4 regions of the Paenibacillus sp. PvR098 genome follow, and region 2 is predicted to be linked to each of the others. Evidence: riboswitches for the same ligand, from Rfam matches in the RefSeq annotation. Region 2 holds a riboswitch; each other region holds the start of a gene.
The links. Region 2 has a riboswitch for cyclic di-AMP ahead of JOE45_RS11315 (CAP domain-containing protein). Riboswitches for the same ligand answer to the same signal wherever they lie in the genome.
Positions count from the first base shown of each region.

Region 1: it holds a riboswitch for cyclic di-AMP, as region 2 does, so the genes downstream of both, JOE45_RS13010 (stalk domain-containing protein) here and JOE45_RS11315 (CAP domain-containing protein) in region 2, are expected to answer to the same signal.
Region 3: it holds a riboswitch for cyclic di-AMP, as region 2 does, so the genes downstream of both, JOE45_RS23275 (C40 family peptidase) here and JOE45_RS11315 (CAP domain-containing protein) in region 2, are expected to answer to the same signal.
Region 4: it holds a riboswitch for cyclic di-AMP, as region 2 does, so the genes downstream of both, JOE45_RS21035 (C40 family peptidase) here and JOE45_RS11315 (CAP domain-containing protein) in region 2, are expected to answer to the same signal.

Region 1 covers NZ_JAFIBU010000001.1:2,621,829-2,626,043, reverse strand. Annotated here, with positions in the region: gene JOE45_RS13015 (polysaccharide deacetylase family protein) at 1-628, opposite strand, end outside; gene JOE45_RS13010 (stalk domain-containing protein) at 772-1,611, opposite strand; cyclic di-AMP (ydaO/yuaA leader) riboswitch at 1,617-1,769, opposite strand; gene JOE45_RS13005 (DUF6483 family protein) at 1,926-2,627, shown strand; purine riboswitch at 2,757-2,858, shown strand; gene purE (5-(carboxyamino)imidazole ribonucleotide mutase) at 3,123-3,608, shown strand; gene purK (5-(carboxyamino)imidazole ribonucleotide synthase) at 3,605-4,215, shown strand, end outside.
Region 2 covers NZ_JAFIBU010000001.1:2,267,524-2,271,738, reverse strand. Annotated here, with positions in the region: gene JOE45_RS11325 (GerAB/ArcD/ProY family transporter) at 1-27, opposite strand, end outside; gene JOE45_RS11320 (spore germination protein) at 24-1,376, opposite strand; cyclic di-AMP (ydaO/yuaA leader) riboswitch at 1,615-1,750, shown strand; gene JOE45_RS11315 (CAP domain-containing protein) at 1,756-2,409, shown strand; gene JOE45_RS11310 (trypsin-like peptidase domain-containing protein) at 2,573-4,215, shown strand, end outside.
Region 3 covers NZ_JAFIBU010000001.1:42,694-46,908, reverse strand. Annotated here, with positions in the region: gene JOE45_RS00255 (hypothetical protein) at 1-121, opposite strand, end outside; gene JOE45_RS23275 (C40 family peptidase) at 869-1,756, opposite strand; cyclic di-AMP (ydaO/yuaA leader) riboswitch at 1,758-1,904, opposite strand; partial or broken gene sigK (RNA polymerase sporulation sigma factor SigK) at 2,289-2,801, opposite strand; gene JOE45_RS00235 (recombinase family protein) at 2,779-4,215, opposite strand, start outside.
Region 4 covers NZ_JAFIBU010000001.1:4,245,386-4,249,600, reverse strand. Annotated here, with positions in the region: gene JOE45_RS21055 (ATP-binding protein) at 1-186, shown strand, start outside; gene JOE45_RS21050 (response regulator) at 218-910, shown strand; gene JOE45_RS21045 (gamma carbonic anhydrase family protein) at 915-1,439, opposite strand; gene JOE45_RS21040 (hypothetical protein) at 1,684-2,013, opposite strand; cyclic di-AMP (ydaO/yuaA leader) riboswitch at 2,169-2,304, shown strand; gene JOE45_RS21035 (C40 family peptidase) at 2,310-2,783, shown strand; gene JOE45_RS21030 (heavy metal translocating P-type ATPase) at 2,862-4,215, opposite strand, start outside.

The DNA.
Region 1 (4,215 bases), 350 kb from region 2:
CCGGTAAAATTCGTTTGAGCGCCTCCACGGTCTGAGTACAGTCCCCTTGAAGATCGTGGAACAGAATGATATCACCGTTGTGAAGATTGTTAAGAACTTGACGGACGATGTTGTCTACGCCCGGTTTTTTCCAATCCTTAGTATCCTGATACCAAGACCACATGACCACCGTCAGCTTATCCTCCTTCACGGAGTGCAGCAGCGCATCGTTATAAAAGCCTCCGGGAGGGCGAAAAACATGCGGCATTTGTTCGGTTATATCAAAGATTACCTCCTGCGTTTGGCGAATCTCTTCTACGAGACGTTCCGGAGGGTAATTTTTCAAATAATGATGGTCAAAGGTGTGGTTGGCGATTTCGTGTCCCTCGTTCACTTCACGAATGGCGATAACCGGATACATCTGCACGCGTTTGCCGATCACGAAAAAAGTCGCTTTAGCTCCGTACTGGTTTAATAAATCCAAAATTTGCGGCGTAAACACGGGGTTGGGTCCGTCATCAAAGGTTAGGGCGATCAGCTTCTGGTCCGTTTCTACGTTCCATACGACTTCACTGTTCTGGGGAGCAGCGGCACCGGTAAGAAAAGTGAACACCAAGCAAAGCATAAGCATACGAATTCGACGACGCATGAAATTTCCACCTCCGTTCTGACCTGACCAAACTTAGGGTTTGGCCTTCCGACCCAAAGTATACGGCGAGTTCGGCAGCCAAAAAAAAGCAGTCGCCTCAGCTGAGACGACTGCTTTTGATAATGGATGAGAAACAAATAATATCAGGAACCTACAACATATACTTTCACTTGCTGAATACCGAACGTTCTTGCTTCGCTCTTGCTCTCGGGCAGGAAAATATCAATGCGGTTACCTTTTACGGCACCACCCGTATCGGTTGCCATAGCGTACATCCCGCCGGCAGGAAGACCGTCATACGTGTAACCCTCCACATACACCTTAGATCCGAGCGGAATGACGGACGGGTCCACAGCAATAGTACCCAGCCGAAGCGCGTTGCCCATATAGTCCAGCCCTGCATAACCGCCGTTCTCATCTGCAGATGCGGTGTATGCCGTCGCTTTGGCTTCAATCATTTTGGAGTAATTCATCACAGAGTTCACTGATCTATACCAAGCGGGCGCATGGTATTGTCCATCTGCGCTCAGTATCGCAATCCGGTTAACTTTGTCCCACTGTGTTTTGATGCCGAAGGAATCGGAAATCAGTCGAAAGGGGACGTAGACACGCCCATCTACAAACTTGGCAGTGTCTTTAATTCGGGTCGGTTTTCCATTGACGGTAATGATAGGATCACCTGTAGTGAACGAAACGGTTTTGTCAGCGTTCTTCATTGTAATGGTGAATTGGGAACCGTCTTGTTTCCAGTGGAGCTTGTACCCGAGCTTGTCCGTAACCGCTCTTGCAGGGACTTGGAGCTTATGATTCTCATCCACGAAAGGCTGTGCATCCGGGAATGCCACCAGCTTTTCATTCACCTGTACCTTGACATCGTGGGCCACACGCACAGGTTTTTCTGCATGCGCGGGCGAGGATACCTGAATCACGGCTGGTACGGCAAAGACGCACGCGAGAAGCATGTTTCTAAATCGGAACTTCATTATTGTATTCCTCCTGTTCATGCCTCCGAGGTTAGTTGTCGGGTTCGGGAAGAGGTTGTTCCCTAGCGCGCAGCAGTCATGCCTGCAAGCATTCACCCCAATTGCTCAGTCCCCCGTACGTACACAAAATAGGCTATACGATTCGGCTTTTAAAAATTTAACATAGGATGATTTCAGGTTCAATGCATAAAATCATCCAATGATTACCCGATAATGGAAATGCTTCTAGCCCGTAGTCCGGAAATTTTCCTCAGGTGGGATAATCCTGTACAATAAAATGAACGATATGGACACCATGGAGGGGGGAGGATCCCATGTATAGACGCGACTATCTCATGCGATTGATTGAGCAGACGACGGAAGTGCTGCATAAGGTGATGTTTGCGAGGAATAATCATCGATTGCAGGAAGCGCTCGAATTGTTAAATCAGGCGATGCGTCAATTGTTAGGACTAAACTCAAAGCTGGTACACGCATTATCTACTAAAGATTTACTCGCTTTGCTTTCAAAGGATGGAGATATCGATCAAGGAAAAGTGCTGGCCCTAGGGGATATGCTGAATGCCCAGGCCGCTGCACACGAAGAGAGCGGTCATACGGCTGAGGCGCGGAAAGCTGGCTTGAAGGTGCTTGAGATTCTGCTCTTCGCTAGAGAAATGGATTCCCGAGGGGAGCTGGCGGAACTGTTTCAAGCACGAATTGATACGTCACTTCAAGTTATAGGCCGCGCCCCCATGTCGATGGACACGCTGCATAAGCTGGTTTTTTATTATGACGACCATGGACAATACGGAAAAAGCGAGGATGTATTATTTCATTTATTGGAGGAATTACAAGAGGAAGAGCAGCGCACGGAGGAACTGGCGGCAGTCTTAGATGAAGGGATTCGTATGTATGAGCGCTGGCTGTCTGTCGAAGTAGAGCAGCTTAATGCTGGTAACCTAACGAAGATAGAAGTGGAAGAAGGGCTCGATGAACTAAAGAATATAAAAATAAAATATGTAAATATCAGGTAATATTCCAGTGAATAGGGTTTGAAATGCGAACTATTATTTGTGTCTTTTTAAAGAATGTTCGTCTTTCATAGTTGACATGGGGTGTTAAAGCCTGTTAAACTGAAAACGTAAGAAGAATGGAAAATAGATAGTGAAAAAGTCGAATAATCTCGTATATCGTCGGGAATAAGGCCCGAAAGTTTCTACCCGAAAACCTTAAATTTTTGGACTACGAGTGAGCGTTAGTTTTTAGAAGGTCAGCACATTGGTGCATGGCCTTAGCTTGCGCTTGTGGGTGTTCTTGTCGTCCTGCCGATAGACTGTGCGTAAGTGGTTCAGTATCTATCTAAAGGGCGTTTTGTTTTTTACGATAAAGAAAGTATATATTTTCAGCAGAGCTGAACAATTTCTTTATCACAAGAAAACCTACCTTTGAATCGCGGTCGCTCATCCATGAATGGCCTCGTTAAAGGTTTTCTTATATAACATTGATGATAACGACATGGAGGTTTACGGATGTCAGTTCTTGTAGGAGTCATTATGGGCAGCCAGTCCGACTGGGAAACGATGAAGCATGCATGCGATATGCTGGAGGAACTGGGTGTACCTTATGAGAAAAAGGTCGTTTCAGCACATCGTACGCCTGACCTGATGTTTGAATATGCGGCGTCAGCGGAAGAGCGGGGGCTGAAGGTCATTATCGCCGGGGCGGGAGGAGCTGCGCATCTGCCGGGTATGGTGGCGGCGAAAACGGTGCTTCCGGTCATCGGCGTTCCAGTCAAAACCTCCACGCTGAACGGCCTGGATTCACTGCTGTCGATCGTGCAGATGCCGGGTGGCGTTCCCGTGGCGACGGTGGCGATCGGCCATGCAGGAGCAACGAATGCCGGACTTCTCGCAGCACAGATCCTGGGAGCGTTTGATCCGGAGCTGCGGCGGAAAGTGACGCAAAGGCGGGAGCGTATCGCAGAGACGGTAATGGAAAAGAGCGTGCTGGAATGACGCAAGAAAAAGTGGCCAGCAAGGCATACGATCCAAATCGCGTGTATGCTCCGGGTGCAACGATCGGTATCCTTGGGGGCGGTCAGCTTGGCCGGATGCTGGCTTTAGCCGGACGCGCGATGGGTTACCGTTTTGTAACGCTGGATCCCATACCTGATGCGCCCTGCGGGCAGGTAGCCGATCAACAGATCGTCGCAGAATATCATGATGCGGCGGCAGCGAGGCAGCTAGCGCAGCAGGCGGATGTCATCACGTATGAATTCGAGAATGTAGACGCGGAAGTAACTTCTCTGTTGATGGCGGAATCGTACGTGCCGCAGGGCAGCAAGCTGCTCTACACCACGCAGCATCGCCTGCGCGAGAAACGGGCGATTGAATCGGCAGGAGTCAAGGTAGCGCCATATGCCGAGATCCGAAGCGTAGTGGAACTCCGTGAAGCGGTACTGAGATTCGGAACGCCCTGCGTGCTCAAAACGGCGACTGGCGGCTACGACGGTAAAGGCCAATGGGTCATTCGCTCGTTGGAAGAGGTACAGGATGCCTATGATACTTTGAGCAAGGCGAAGACGGAGCTGGTGTTGGAGCAGTTCATCCGTTTCGATAAAGA
Region 2 (4,215 bases):
GACGGGGTAAAAAAAATAACGGCTCAATATGTATCTCCTTCCTTATAACCGGATACTTCCTTTTCCCCTATAAACATGCGAAAATATGGCTCTCCAAAGCTTTGCAGGTTCGACAAATACATCAGAAAACAGAATAACCCCGATACCAAGCCATACATGCCAAAGAACGTAGCCATCATAATTAAAGGATATTTAACAACACGAAAGGCAAAGCTCATCGCGTTGATCGGTATGACAAAATTGGCTATGGCTACGACGGAAGTAATAATGATCATGATGCTGCTTACAATTCCGGCTTGCTGGGCCGCCTGACCCAGGATCAGCCCCCCGACCGTCGTCGCAGTGGAACCGATATATCGTGGCAAACGGATGCTCGCTTCAATCAAAGCTTCAATCATGAATAGCATAATAGTAACCTCGACATACGACGGATAGGGAACCGCCGCGCGGCTTCCCGCAATTGATAAGGAGAATTGAACGCGAAATATTTCCGGGTTATAGGAAACAATGGCGATATATGCGGCCGGAAGGGTAATGGTAAGGAATAAAGCGACATAACGAAGAGCAACCATGGCACGAGACACCCAAAATGTTTGATACAAATCGTCCATTGCCGTCATAAAATCAAAAAATACGGCAGGAGCGATAATCGCAAAAGGTGTTCCTTGCATCAATATGACGATTTTGCCTTGAGCTAAACCGAGCACAATGCGGTCCGGTCTTTCCGTGAGAATGGTGATTGGAAACAGACGGTATTTTTGTTCCGTAAAAAGGGCTTCAAGCTGACCTAACGCCTGCACAATGTCCGCTTGAATTTGATCGATATTTTTCTTTAATTTCTCAAGAACGGTCTTGTTTACGAATTGATCGTCATAAAGAATAGACAGTTTCGTTTGTGAAAGTTTGCCAACGGTTGTTCCTTCAGCAATTAGCGCAGGTGAAGGGTATCGCTCTCTGATGATTTTGATATTGGTGTCGATATTCTCGCTAAGCGCGGTTTGAGGTCCTTGAAGGGTAGATTCGGCTTTTGCCTCTAAAGGTTGTTCTGATGTTGGTTTATTGGCATAGAGAACGTATACTTCTTCGAGGAAAAAGACTCCGACAAATCCGCCGAGCATTTTTGTCAGAAGCTTTTCCGAGGGATTCAGCGTATTGCATGAAAGTGTGGAACGAAGAACGTTACGAAACTCCTCAACCGTTGTGCATTCCTGAAACGGATCGGAAATGCTTTTCTTTAGAATGCTGGGATTACATAAAGAAGAAAAATAGATCAGATCAATTTCCAAATATCCGTTTTGGAGCCTCTCCGATTTAAGATCTTGTGACGTTTCGAGCTGCTTTTTCAGTTGGGATAAAGAGTCTGATGCGGTAGTCATCTTTAGAGTGCTCCCCTCATCTCGAATAGATGAAGGTAGTATATCCCGATTACAATCGTAAAATTATGGATATAAAATGGTTTTGTTTTTTAACTGAATTGATGGGTAATTGATAGGCGAAGAGCTTATATAAAACTGATTAGAAAAAACGCTTGCATAAATTCATTGGTAAACTTTGTGCCATGAAACCGCATGGTATCCATGCTACAATGGTTACCGTTCCTTTTAAGGGAACGCGAATCATACAAGGCCGAAGTTTATACTAAAGCGCGGGGGAACCTATGAACTTGGGGTGAAGCCACAAGCTGTGGCCGGGTGATTGCTCTTTGACCCGAATCCGTCAGCTAACCTCGCAGGCCCTACAAAGGAGAGGAATACAGTGAAAGGTTTTAAAAAATTGGTTTTGACAGGCGTTTTGGCACTTGGCCCGATCATCAGCGCAGGCGTGGTTTCGGCTGCTCCGTCGTATTCGGTATCCGGTAACGATACGATGTGGAAGATCTCACAAAAATACGGGGTTAGTCTGGCATCTCTTATCGCGGCGAATCCGCAAGTGGCTAATCCAAATATAATATGGCCTGGAATAGTGCTGAATATTCCTGGCAAGGCGGCGGGTATAGGGACAGGTTCCGGCTCGCAGCAAGGAACAGGGAGCACGACACAGTCCTCTTATGCCAGCCAAGTGGTGAGTTTGGTGAACCAGGAACGTGCGAAAGCAGGTTTGCAGCCACTCGCTAGCGACAGCGCATTGACGAAGGTGGCTTTGGATAAGGCGAAGGACATGTATAACAACGGCTATTTTGACCATACATCTCCGACCTACGGTTCTCCGTTTGATATGATGCGTTCATATGGCATCCGTTATTCTTATGCCGGCGAGAATATTGCCAAAGGACAGCGTACGCCGCAAGAAGTGATGAATGCATGGATGAACAGTCCGGGACACCGTCAAAACATCATGAGCCCGAACTTCAACAAAATTGGCGTGGCTTATTACAATGGCGTGTGGGTACAGCTATTTATTAAAAATTAATTCAGTACATGAGGAAAGGCCGTCTTCGGACGGTCTTTTGGCGTTTCTAGGTCCTTCATTAGGGAACAAAAATAATAGCATAGAAACTTAAATTTCTGTTGCTGCCCTCAGCTGCATATGATAGATTTTAGTTGATATGGAAACTAATGGTGGGGAGAAAATAATGATGAAGCAAGTCAACCGTTTGAAAAGATGGGTCTTAAAGGTGTCTGCTTCGGCTCTGTTTGTTGGTTCGCTAATCGTTCCCGGCGCATATACGGCATCGGCTCAAGTGCAGGGCCAAGACTCGATCCCGGCGGTCGTACAACAAACAACGTCCTCCGTCGTAGCGATCATTGGCAAGCCGAGCGAAAGCAAAAGGGTATGGGAGCAAAGCCGTTATCACCTCGCTCACGGGACCGGGGTTATTGTTCGCAGCGAAGGATACATATTAACCAATGCGCATGTAGTGAAGGATATGCGCAATATTATCGTCGTCACCTCCGACGGCAAATCGTTCCCTGGGAAAACAACCCATTATGATGAGGAAAGCGATCTGGCTTTGGTCAAAATCGATGCTTCCGGGTTAACCGCAGCTAAATTCGCGAAGCCTTCAAATATTCGCGTCGGCGAATCCGTTATGGCCATCGGCACTCCGTTGTCCTTTGCGTTAAGGAACTCGGTCACCTCAGGCATCGTCAGCGGGATGGAGCGTTCCGTCCAATCGAAGTACCAGCTCATCCAGACGGACGCGGCTATCAACCCTGGCAACAGCGGGGGAGCTCTGGTGAATATGAAAGGCGAAGTCATCGGAATCAATACATTAAAATATGTCGAGTTCGGTGTGGACAGCTTAGGCTTTGCGATTCCCGTCGATACGGTACAGCATGTACTCAATCACTTTTTCAAGTACGGTAAAGTGAAGCGGCCTTATCTCGGGTTGGAGCTCGGAGAAAGCTGGGAAGCGGTGGTCGGACTTCCATCGGCGAGCGGTTTGGAGGTCACCTATGTCGATCCGGATTCGCCCGCGGCGAAGGCAGGGGTCAAGCAGGGTGATATTCTTCTCTCCATCGACTCCGTCAACACCCGCAATCTGGTGGAATATAATGAAGCATTAAAGAAATATCTGCCCGGTCAAAGCATACGTCTTGCTCTACAATCAGGCAGTCAAACAAAAGATCTCGACGTTGTGTTAGGGGAAGACCGCTCTACGGCTACCACACTGATACAGGATGCCGAAGGCACGTCCATTGATGCCGACCAAGGTAAAATCCGGATCGGTGACAGCCACTTCGGCTGGTCGATGAAGTATCCGGCGGGATTGATCAAATTCGATCAGTCCGAGGATGGGAACAACGTCATCTTCGGAGACGCTAAAGGGGAATTCGCAATCCGTATTTCGATTGATGAAAAGCAAAGCAAGGATCTGTCTCCACAAGGACTGCTTCTCAAGCTCACGCAGCATACCGGCGATACGGTATTGGAGAAACGGTATATCAATGAGAAACTGCAGCCCTATGCCAAGCTTGTGGCTAAAAGCGAGTACGGCGAGTACTACGAGGCCAGAGCTTATCAGAAGGAAGATCACATCTTCTACCTCATTCTGGCAGTAGAGAAGGAAGAAAATTACTTAAATAGATTCAAACGAAACAGCTATATCGATTTGCTTGATACGTTCGTGCTTTCATTCGATTCTGCTGATGAGGCGCTAAAGGATATTTCCGCATATCAGGACCAAAATACGATCACGACGGAATACGGTTTGACCTTCGATGTGCCATCGGATTGGAGTAAGCATGAATGGGGCAGCGGTTTGAATTTCTCCAG
Region 3 (4,215 bases), 2.2 Mb from region 2:
GCATATTAACAAAATCTTCAGGAGTTTTGTCAGATTCCAGAAACAGCATGTCAAACTCCTTCTCCGTTAAAACTCCCCTTTGAAACAGCAAATACAATAGCGGTTTTACCATATCGTTCATCCAAACTCCTCCTATGTCAAAGAAATTTACTAAGATCTCAGTATTGTAATAACATTATATTCGAATTTTTCAATCTTATACTAAAATTGCGCCGGTTGGCAGACATCTCCTTAATAAAGCAGGCTCCGGAGCGGAGCCCTTTTCAACTGAGCTTCTACGACCGAGAACCATATGATGGTGTGTGGATCTTGCTTTCTATGTAGCCAAACTAATTTATGGAGATGCCAACACCATTTCTCTTCACTTCGGTTAAAATTAAAAAACTTGGTAAAACAACAATTTTAAGAGTAGCATGGATCAACTTCGATTAGCTAAAAACTAATTTTGCTTCTCCATCCCTGCTGAAATAGACTAAGGTCAACTAAATTTTGAAAGGGAGAAATTCTTGAATCCGGTTATTGGTCTAGAACATATCAAAAGATTCTTCATGCCAATTCGAAATCACCTTGTTCAACCAGACTGTAGAAATCCTCTTTGACTTCGTTCAGTTGCTTGATAAACGGTCTGAGTTCGTCGGCCGAAGCCCAAAGATTTTATTGAAGAAAACGCTCGGGACTTAATCTTTAGTCATGCTGCGTTCGAGTACTAAGTGGTATAGATAAATCTCTCTCTATCGGTATCATCCCACAACAAATTCCTTGAATTTACTGTGGTGGATTTTGACATATAAAGAAGGCTGTCGAGACTTTCTCGACAGCCTAAAACTGTCCATTCGGACAGATTATCTATATTTTATTACATATTGAATTACACAACTCGCTTTGACCCTACAAATTTAGACCCCCAATAGAAACTACTGAGAGAATCAACCTTTACACCACTGTTCGTAGCGGAAATAAACGAATTGTTTCCGACATAGATACCGACGTGAGAAACTTTCTTTCCCGTTTCAGAGAAAAAAACCAAATCCCCGTTTTTAGGTGCTGTTACCCAAGTGCCCACAGTAGCCATTTGCGCGGACGTTCTTGGCAGGTTTACGCCATTTGGGGAATAAACGTATTTCATAAAGCCTGAGCAGTCAAAGCCATTTGGTGTCAAGCCACCCCAAAGATAAGCAGTGCCTATATACTTTTTGGCATCCTGTACGATTTTGTCGCCCACGGTACTAACAGGGGCGGGGGCAGGGGCAGGGGCAGGAGCCGTGACTGCGGGCCGGTGCCAAGCAGGAGCATGATTTTTGCCATCTTTACTAATGATGGCACCAAAATTATTTTTGTCCCACTGAACGCGGAATCCAAACAACTCACTCACGAATCGGAGTGGAACATAAACGCGCCCTTCCTGGAATACCGCTTTCGTGCCGAAACTCTGTTTCTGGCCGTTTACGACAGCTTCCGATGACCCAGATAAGAGAACCACCGATTTCTCTGGCCCTTCAATTGTTACTTTCACCTGCTGTCCATTCTTGTCTGAACTTATTTTATACCCTAGTTCTTCGGAAATGAAACGGACGGGCACCATCGTGTTTTGGTTTTTATCAATGAAAGGTTGCGCATCGGGAAACCTAATGAGCTTATCATCGACTTGAACCCGAACATTATAGTTGTACGTAGCGGCATGGGTTGAAGGGGTTGGAAAGATACCGGACAACAAAATTGTGCTCGACAATACAAGCACGGTACTAATTTTCTTCAAATCTTTTCCTCCATTGAGCCTCCGAGGTTAGTTGACGGGTTCGGGAAGAGGGTTCCCTGGTCTGCCTTAATAAATCAAACGTTCACCCCAATAAAAAATCCCCCGTACTAATGAATTCTATATTCATTAGATTCGGCAAAAAGTTTTGTCACACAATTATAAATTTATCATATTCGATACTAGCAGATATACCCAACCATTGACGAAATTCCGAACTATTTGTCGAATTTAATTTCTATTTTCATATAATTACCTTTTTTTGTGTGCTTTTTATGCGAAAAACTTGTTTTCCTTTGAAACATTAGACAGAACTGAAAAAACGCAAAAAAAGCGGCTGCACTAAGAATGCACGACCACCGTGTATGATTGACATTATGGGGCTGCCGACAAAACGAGCGAGCTCGAATTGGACTTTATCTAAAAATGTGTATGATGTTACTATGTTACGTACGCCCTAGCACCATACAACACTACTTGTCCATCAATAAACAACTTCATGGCCCACTAAATAGCAGGCCACTGCATAAGGAAGCTATCTTTTCTGTTTATAAAACTCATGATACAGCTTCATTAACGCACGCTTCTCGATCCGCGATACATACGAACGCGATATGCCCAGCTCCTTCGCAATTTCGCGCTGCGTACGCTCTTCTCCTCCCGCCTCAAGTCCAAAACGGCCAACGACCACCTCCCGCTCCCGTCCGTCTAAAATATCCAGGTTGCGGTATATTTTCGATTTTTCAATCTTCAACTGTACCTTATCCACGACGTCATCGGCTTCCGTTCCGAGAATGTCAATCAATGTAATTTCATTTCCTTCTTTATCCGTACCAATCGGGTCATGAAGCGATACGTCTTTGCGGGTCTTTTTCAACGAACGCAGATGCATCAGGATCTCATTCTCAATACACCTAGCCGCGAACGTAGCCAATTTGGTTCCTTTATCCGGAGAAAACGATTCGATCGCTTTGATTAACCCTATCGTGCCAATAGAAATGAGATCTTCTAAGTCCTCTCCTGTATTATCGAATTTCTTGAGGTTGTGTTCGAACTCCTATGTCATTCTTTTGCTGCATAAGCTTGTCAAATGCCCCTACGGACATAATGACGAGCTCAGGCTTCTCTAGATCATTACTTTCAAAGCGTAATATGATTTCGTTGAAGAACATTTCGATAATATGTCGCTTGAATTGAAAAGTCAGCTTTTCTGGTTCCTTGAGCCTTTCTTGAATGTGATTGATGAAGCTCATTAATTTATCTAAAGTATGTTCATCATTATGGATCGTCTGTATTTGAATACTGTAATGGTTTAGTTCTTGTTTGAGTTTAATGACAGTGTCATTCAATCGTTTTAAGTCAGTTATCATTTCTTCTTCCGAGATCACATCGCGCCAGAACATGAGTTTTACCTTTTCCTTCTCTTTATATCTTTGCTCGATTTCCCGCTCCAAGGTTTGAACACGAAGCTGAAGCTCCTGAGCTCCACCTTTCGATGTTTGATCGATTTGTTTTAGATAATGCTCCGGCTCACTGACAAGTGCAACAACCTGGTTCCACATATAATCTTCGAGCAGTTCGGCTCGTAATGATTGGCTAGGACATCTTTTCACCCCAGGTCCATACTTTTTTGGAGCAAGATTTGGGCATCGATAACACCGGTACTTCATTCTTTTGCCCGTCTCCTTATCAAGGCTGCCAGAGTATGTTGTTGCATCCCAAGTCCTTCCGCAATGACCGCATTTTAATAATGATTTGAGTAAGAATTCGTATGTTTGATTACCAACATGTTTATTTGTTATGTTTCTCTCTTTTTGCTTTTGTGCTAAATGAAACAAAGGCTGATCAATAACGGGTGACACGGGTACATGTAACCAATCTTCCTCTTCACGCAAACTTAGGGTCCGTTTGGGATTCCCAGATTTCGTTGTTTGACCTTTGACTTTTTTAGATTGTCTGCGATTATAATAATAGTTTCCTATGTAGATCTCAGAAGATAAAATTCTGCCTATACTGGAAGCGCTCCAATTCTTTGATTCGCCCCTCTTGGGCATCACACCACACTTTATCAATCGCTCGCCTATCTCCCTTGTCGTTAAATTTTCATAAATGTACCACTCATAAATCATCTTCACGTATTGTGCCTCATGCGTATTTATAATGAGCTGCCCATTCTCATCTTTGTCATAACCAAAGGGCGCGACACGCATAGGCATAATCTTTTTCAGTTCTCGTACCGCGCGTTCTCTACCCCTTACTGTCCTTTTCCGTATGAGGGCAAGTTCATAGCTAGCAATAGCAGATATAATGTTGAAAAAAAGGATACCTTCAGGAGATTTCTCAAACTCCGTATCCGTAAAAAAAATCTCAGCCCCACTTTTCTCAAATTCGCGAACCACAATTAACTTATCCGTAAGGTCACGGCTTAGACGGTCCGGGTGGGTACAAATAACGTGTGAGAT
Region 4 (4,215 bases), 2.0 Mb from region 2:
CACGGAATTCCGGAAGACAAGATTCACCGCATATTCAACAAACATTATTCAACCAAACATTCCGACAGAGGCTACGGATTATATTTAGTTAAGAACCATATCGATCATGTGCTATATGGACAAATCGATGTGTCTTCCACCCCAAATCAAGGTACCATTTTTTGGATAACTATCCCCAAGCGTTGATTGACTCCAACAAAATACAGGAGGGTTCACTTTGTTACTAAAAGCGTTGATTATTGAAGATGATCCAATGGTATCGAGCATCAATCAAAAGTATTTGAACAAAATCGATAGGGTGGAATGTATTGGCAGTGCCAGAAACGGTCAAGAAGCGATGGAGCTGATTGTAGAGCTTGCTCCGGATGTGATTCTTCTTGATATCTACATGCCTTCCATGAACGGGTTGGAGCTTCTACGTGAAATCCGCCGCCAGTTCATTGAAGTCGATGTCATTCTGATCACGGCAGCCGATCATCCCCAAATTATCGAAGAGTCCATGCGGCTTGGAATTGTAGACTACATCATTAAGCCTTTCGACTTTGAGCGCTTCCGTTCCGCACTGGAAACCTTGAAAAAAAGACATTTGCTCTTCCGTCAGCATACGAACCTCAACCAACAGCTGCTCGATTCCATATACCTCAAAGCAGATAAAAAGCATGTCAGCGATAACGAAACGGAAGTACCTAAGGGAATCGATCCGATTACGCTGCAAATGATTCGGGACTCGCTCGCCAATTCCGGCCAGCCTCTGTCCGCTCAAGACATTGCGGACCAGCTTTCGCTGTCTCGCATAACCACAAGAAAATACCTGGAATTTCTATGTGAAATCGATGAGCTTATGCTTGAATTGAAATACTCTACTAAAGGGCGTCCCACCAAGCTGTATGTTTATAACGAAAAATTGTAAGCGTTTACTCATAGGCTAATATTTTGGCTTCCAAATATCTTCGGCTCTGTCCGACATAATGCTCGGACACGAATTGAAGCATTTGCAAATCCTGCTCATTGAGCTCCCGGACGACTTTTCCTGGAGAACCCATAACCAAAACACGGGGTGGAATTTTTTTGTTTTCCGGAATTAAGGTGCCAGCGGCAATCAATGCTTGTTCTCCGATTTCTGCATGGTTCATCACAATGGAGCCCATCCCGATCAATGCCCCATCATGGATCGTACAGCCGTGCAGAATCACGTTATGACCTATGGATACCTGCTCTCCGATATGCAAAGGTACTCCGGGGTCCACATGAAGCGTGGAGCCGTCTTGGATATTCGTTCGCTCGCCGATGATGATCGGCGCGTTATCACCGCGAAGCACCGCATTGAACCATACGCTTGACTCCGCACCCATAGTAATATTTCCGATTAAATGCGCTCCCGGGGCAATGTATGCAGTAGGATTCAACTGCGGCTTATATTCGCCTAGCGAAAAGATCATCTGCGTCGTTCCTCCTTCTCTTGAGCAATATGATTAGGACTCTTCCAATTGATAACGGTTACATTTTTGATTATAGCGAATTGGATAACCGATGTGGTTTTTCGTATTCAACGTAAGATAATTCAACTTTTGTAAAGCACTTTTGTAATTTTAGTAACCCAAATAAAATGATCCGCAGCCCATGATGGATTGCAGATCATTCTTTGTGCCAACCGATCCATACGTTCACGAATTTACCCTCTTTTCACTGCGTTAAAAATATCGATATACACTTGCCCTTCTCTCTCCATAGGCTCAAATACATCCATTGGCCGCGGCGGCGGTCCGCCGATATGGTTTCCTTTGGAATCAAATTCTCCACGATATGGCCCAATTTGGTTTTATCCCCGAGCAGCACAATATTTCCCGGTTTCTCCCCGGACTGCTCTTCTTGCTCCCCTTTGTTCGATTTGGCGGCGTGATAAAATAATCCTCCTGCGGCAGCCTCCACCCCAACAATGCCTAGCACGAGCTTTCCCGTTGAACCTAAAAATCTTCTTCGACTGATCTTGGCCGCTTTTATACGTTCTATCATGATCACCCCTTAAGATAATAAGATATGTACTATTATAAACCATAGATTTGTAGGAGCTGTGAAGAATGTATGAATCAATATGATGACACAATGTTTTGAATATTTTGTGACAAGGAAGGATTTTAGCGAAATTCATCTAACTACAGAGAGTAGTTTTAAAAACAATGCCGAATTTCCTATTGGAAAACGGGGGATCCATACTCGGGTGAATTGATCTCGGATGACAGGGATCATAGGGGAACCTTCTACCAAACCCTCCAGCTAACCTCGTAGGCACCGGAAGGAGCAATATCGCTTTGAGAAAGTTGTCGTTGTTTTTGTCAGGAGCCGTGTTATTTTTTTCTATCGGAGCAGGAACCGCTTCCGCCAGTTCTTCTTTGAATGACTCTGTAGAAGATCTCCTAGGTACCCGATATCAATGGGGCGGGACATCCAAAGCAACCGGATTTGACTGCTCGGGCTTTATTATCACCGTATATGACCACTTCGGCATTGATCTGCCGCGCACTTCGAGAACACAAGCCAATGAAGGAGTATGGGTGAGTAAAAATAATCTCCGTCCTGGCGATCTGGTATTTTTTAATATTAACGGCAAAAACATTTCACATGCAGGCATATATGTGGGTAACGGCAAATTCGCTCACTCCGCCAGCAAAAAAGGGGTTAGCATCAGCAAATTGAGCGAGTCTTATTATGACCAACGCTATTTTACCGCCCGTAGGGTTGTCTCGGACAACCAATATCAACATATGATGGCTAATTCGAAATAAACGTTCACTGTAAAACGGAAAGCCCCAAAACACCTGTGTTTTAAAAGGTGCTTTGGGGCTTTGGAATCTTTTGGCCGATTATACTTTGACTCGTTGCAAACGCAGTGCATTAAGAACAACAGATACCGAGCTTAAGGCCATGGCTGCACCAGCGACCCAAGGAGCTAATAGACCTATGGCTGCAATGGGGATACCCAGCGTATTGTAAGCGAGAGCCCAGAACAAATTTTGCCGGATGTTGGCCATCGTTTTTCTGCTCATTGCCATCGCGTCCGCTATACTGTTCAAATCACCGCGCATGAGAGTGACATCCGCCGCTTCCATAGCCACGTCCGTCCCTGTTCCGATGGCCATTCCGATGTCTGCAACCGCGAGCGCCGGTGCATCATTGATACCGTCCCCGACCATAGCCACCTTCCTGCCTTGATCCTGAAGCTTCTTCACTTCCTGTGCTTTCCCTTCGGGCAGCACTTCCGCCAATACATGATCTATCCCTACCTGCTTCGCAATCGCGTTAGCCGTACGCTCATTGTCGCCGGTAATCATAATCACCTGAATTCCCATTTGCTTTAATCGGGCGACCGCTTCTTTAGACGTCTCCTTAACCGTATCCGCCACAGCAACAAGCCCCGCATACTGCCGATCAACGGAAACGAGCATCGCCGTTTTGCCTGACTGCTCCAGCTTCACCATCGTTTCCAACACCGGTTCGATCGAAACATCGTATTTAGCCATCAGCTTTCGGGTTCCCGCCAATACTTCTTTGCCTTCCACTACGGCTCGAATACCGTAACCGGGAATCGCTTCGAACTCATCGGTCTCGGAGAAAGAGATCCCTTTGGCTGCAATACCCGAAACGATGGCCTCAGCAAGCGGATGCTCGGAATTTTTCTCGGCGGCTCCCACCAGCTTCAAGAAGGTCATTTCATCGATGCCTGCTGGAATCACATCTGTAAGCTCCGGTTTGCCATGTGTCACCGTACCTGTTTTATCCAGAACAATGGTCTCAATCCGATGCGTCGACTCCAAATGCTCTCCGCCCTTGAACAAAATCCCAAGCTCAGCTGCGCGGCCGGAACCGGCCATAATAGACGTAGGCGTTGCGAGTCCGAGCGCACAAGGACAAGCAATCACCAGTACCGCAATGGCTTTCTCCAATGCCCCGGCAAAGTTCCCAGGTTCCACCCAAAGGTACCAAACAACGAAAGCGATGATCGCAATTCCGACAACAATCGGAACAAAAATACCGGAGATGACGTCTGCCACACGCTGAATCGGCGCCTTTGAGCCCTGCGCTTCCTCCACCACTTTAATGATTTGAGCGAGCGCTGTTTCCTTGCCGACCCGCGTTGCTTTAATTTGAAGCATACCGTTTTTGTTCATTGTTGCTCCGATTACACGGTCCCCTGCTCTTTTTTCAACGGGAAGGCTT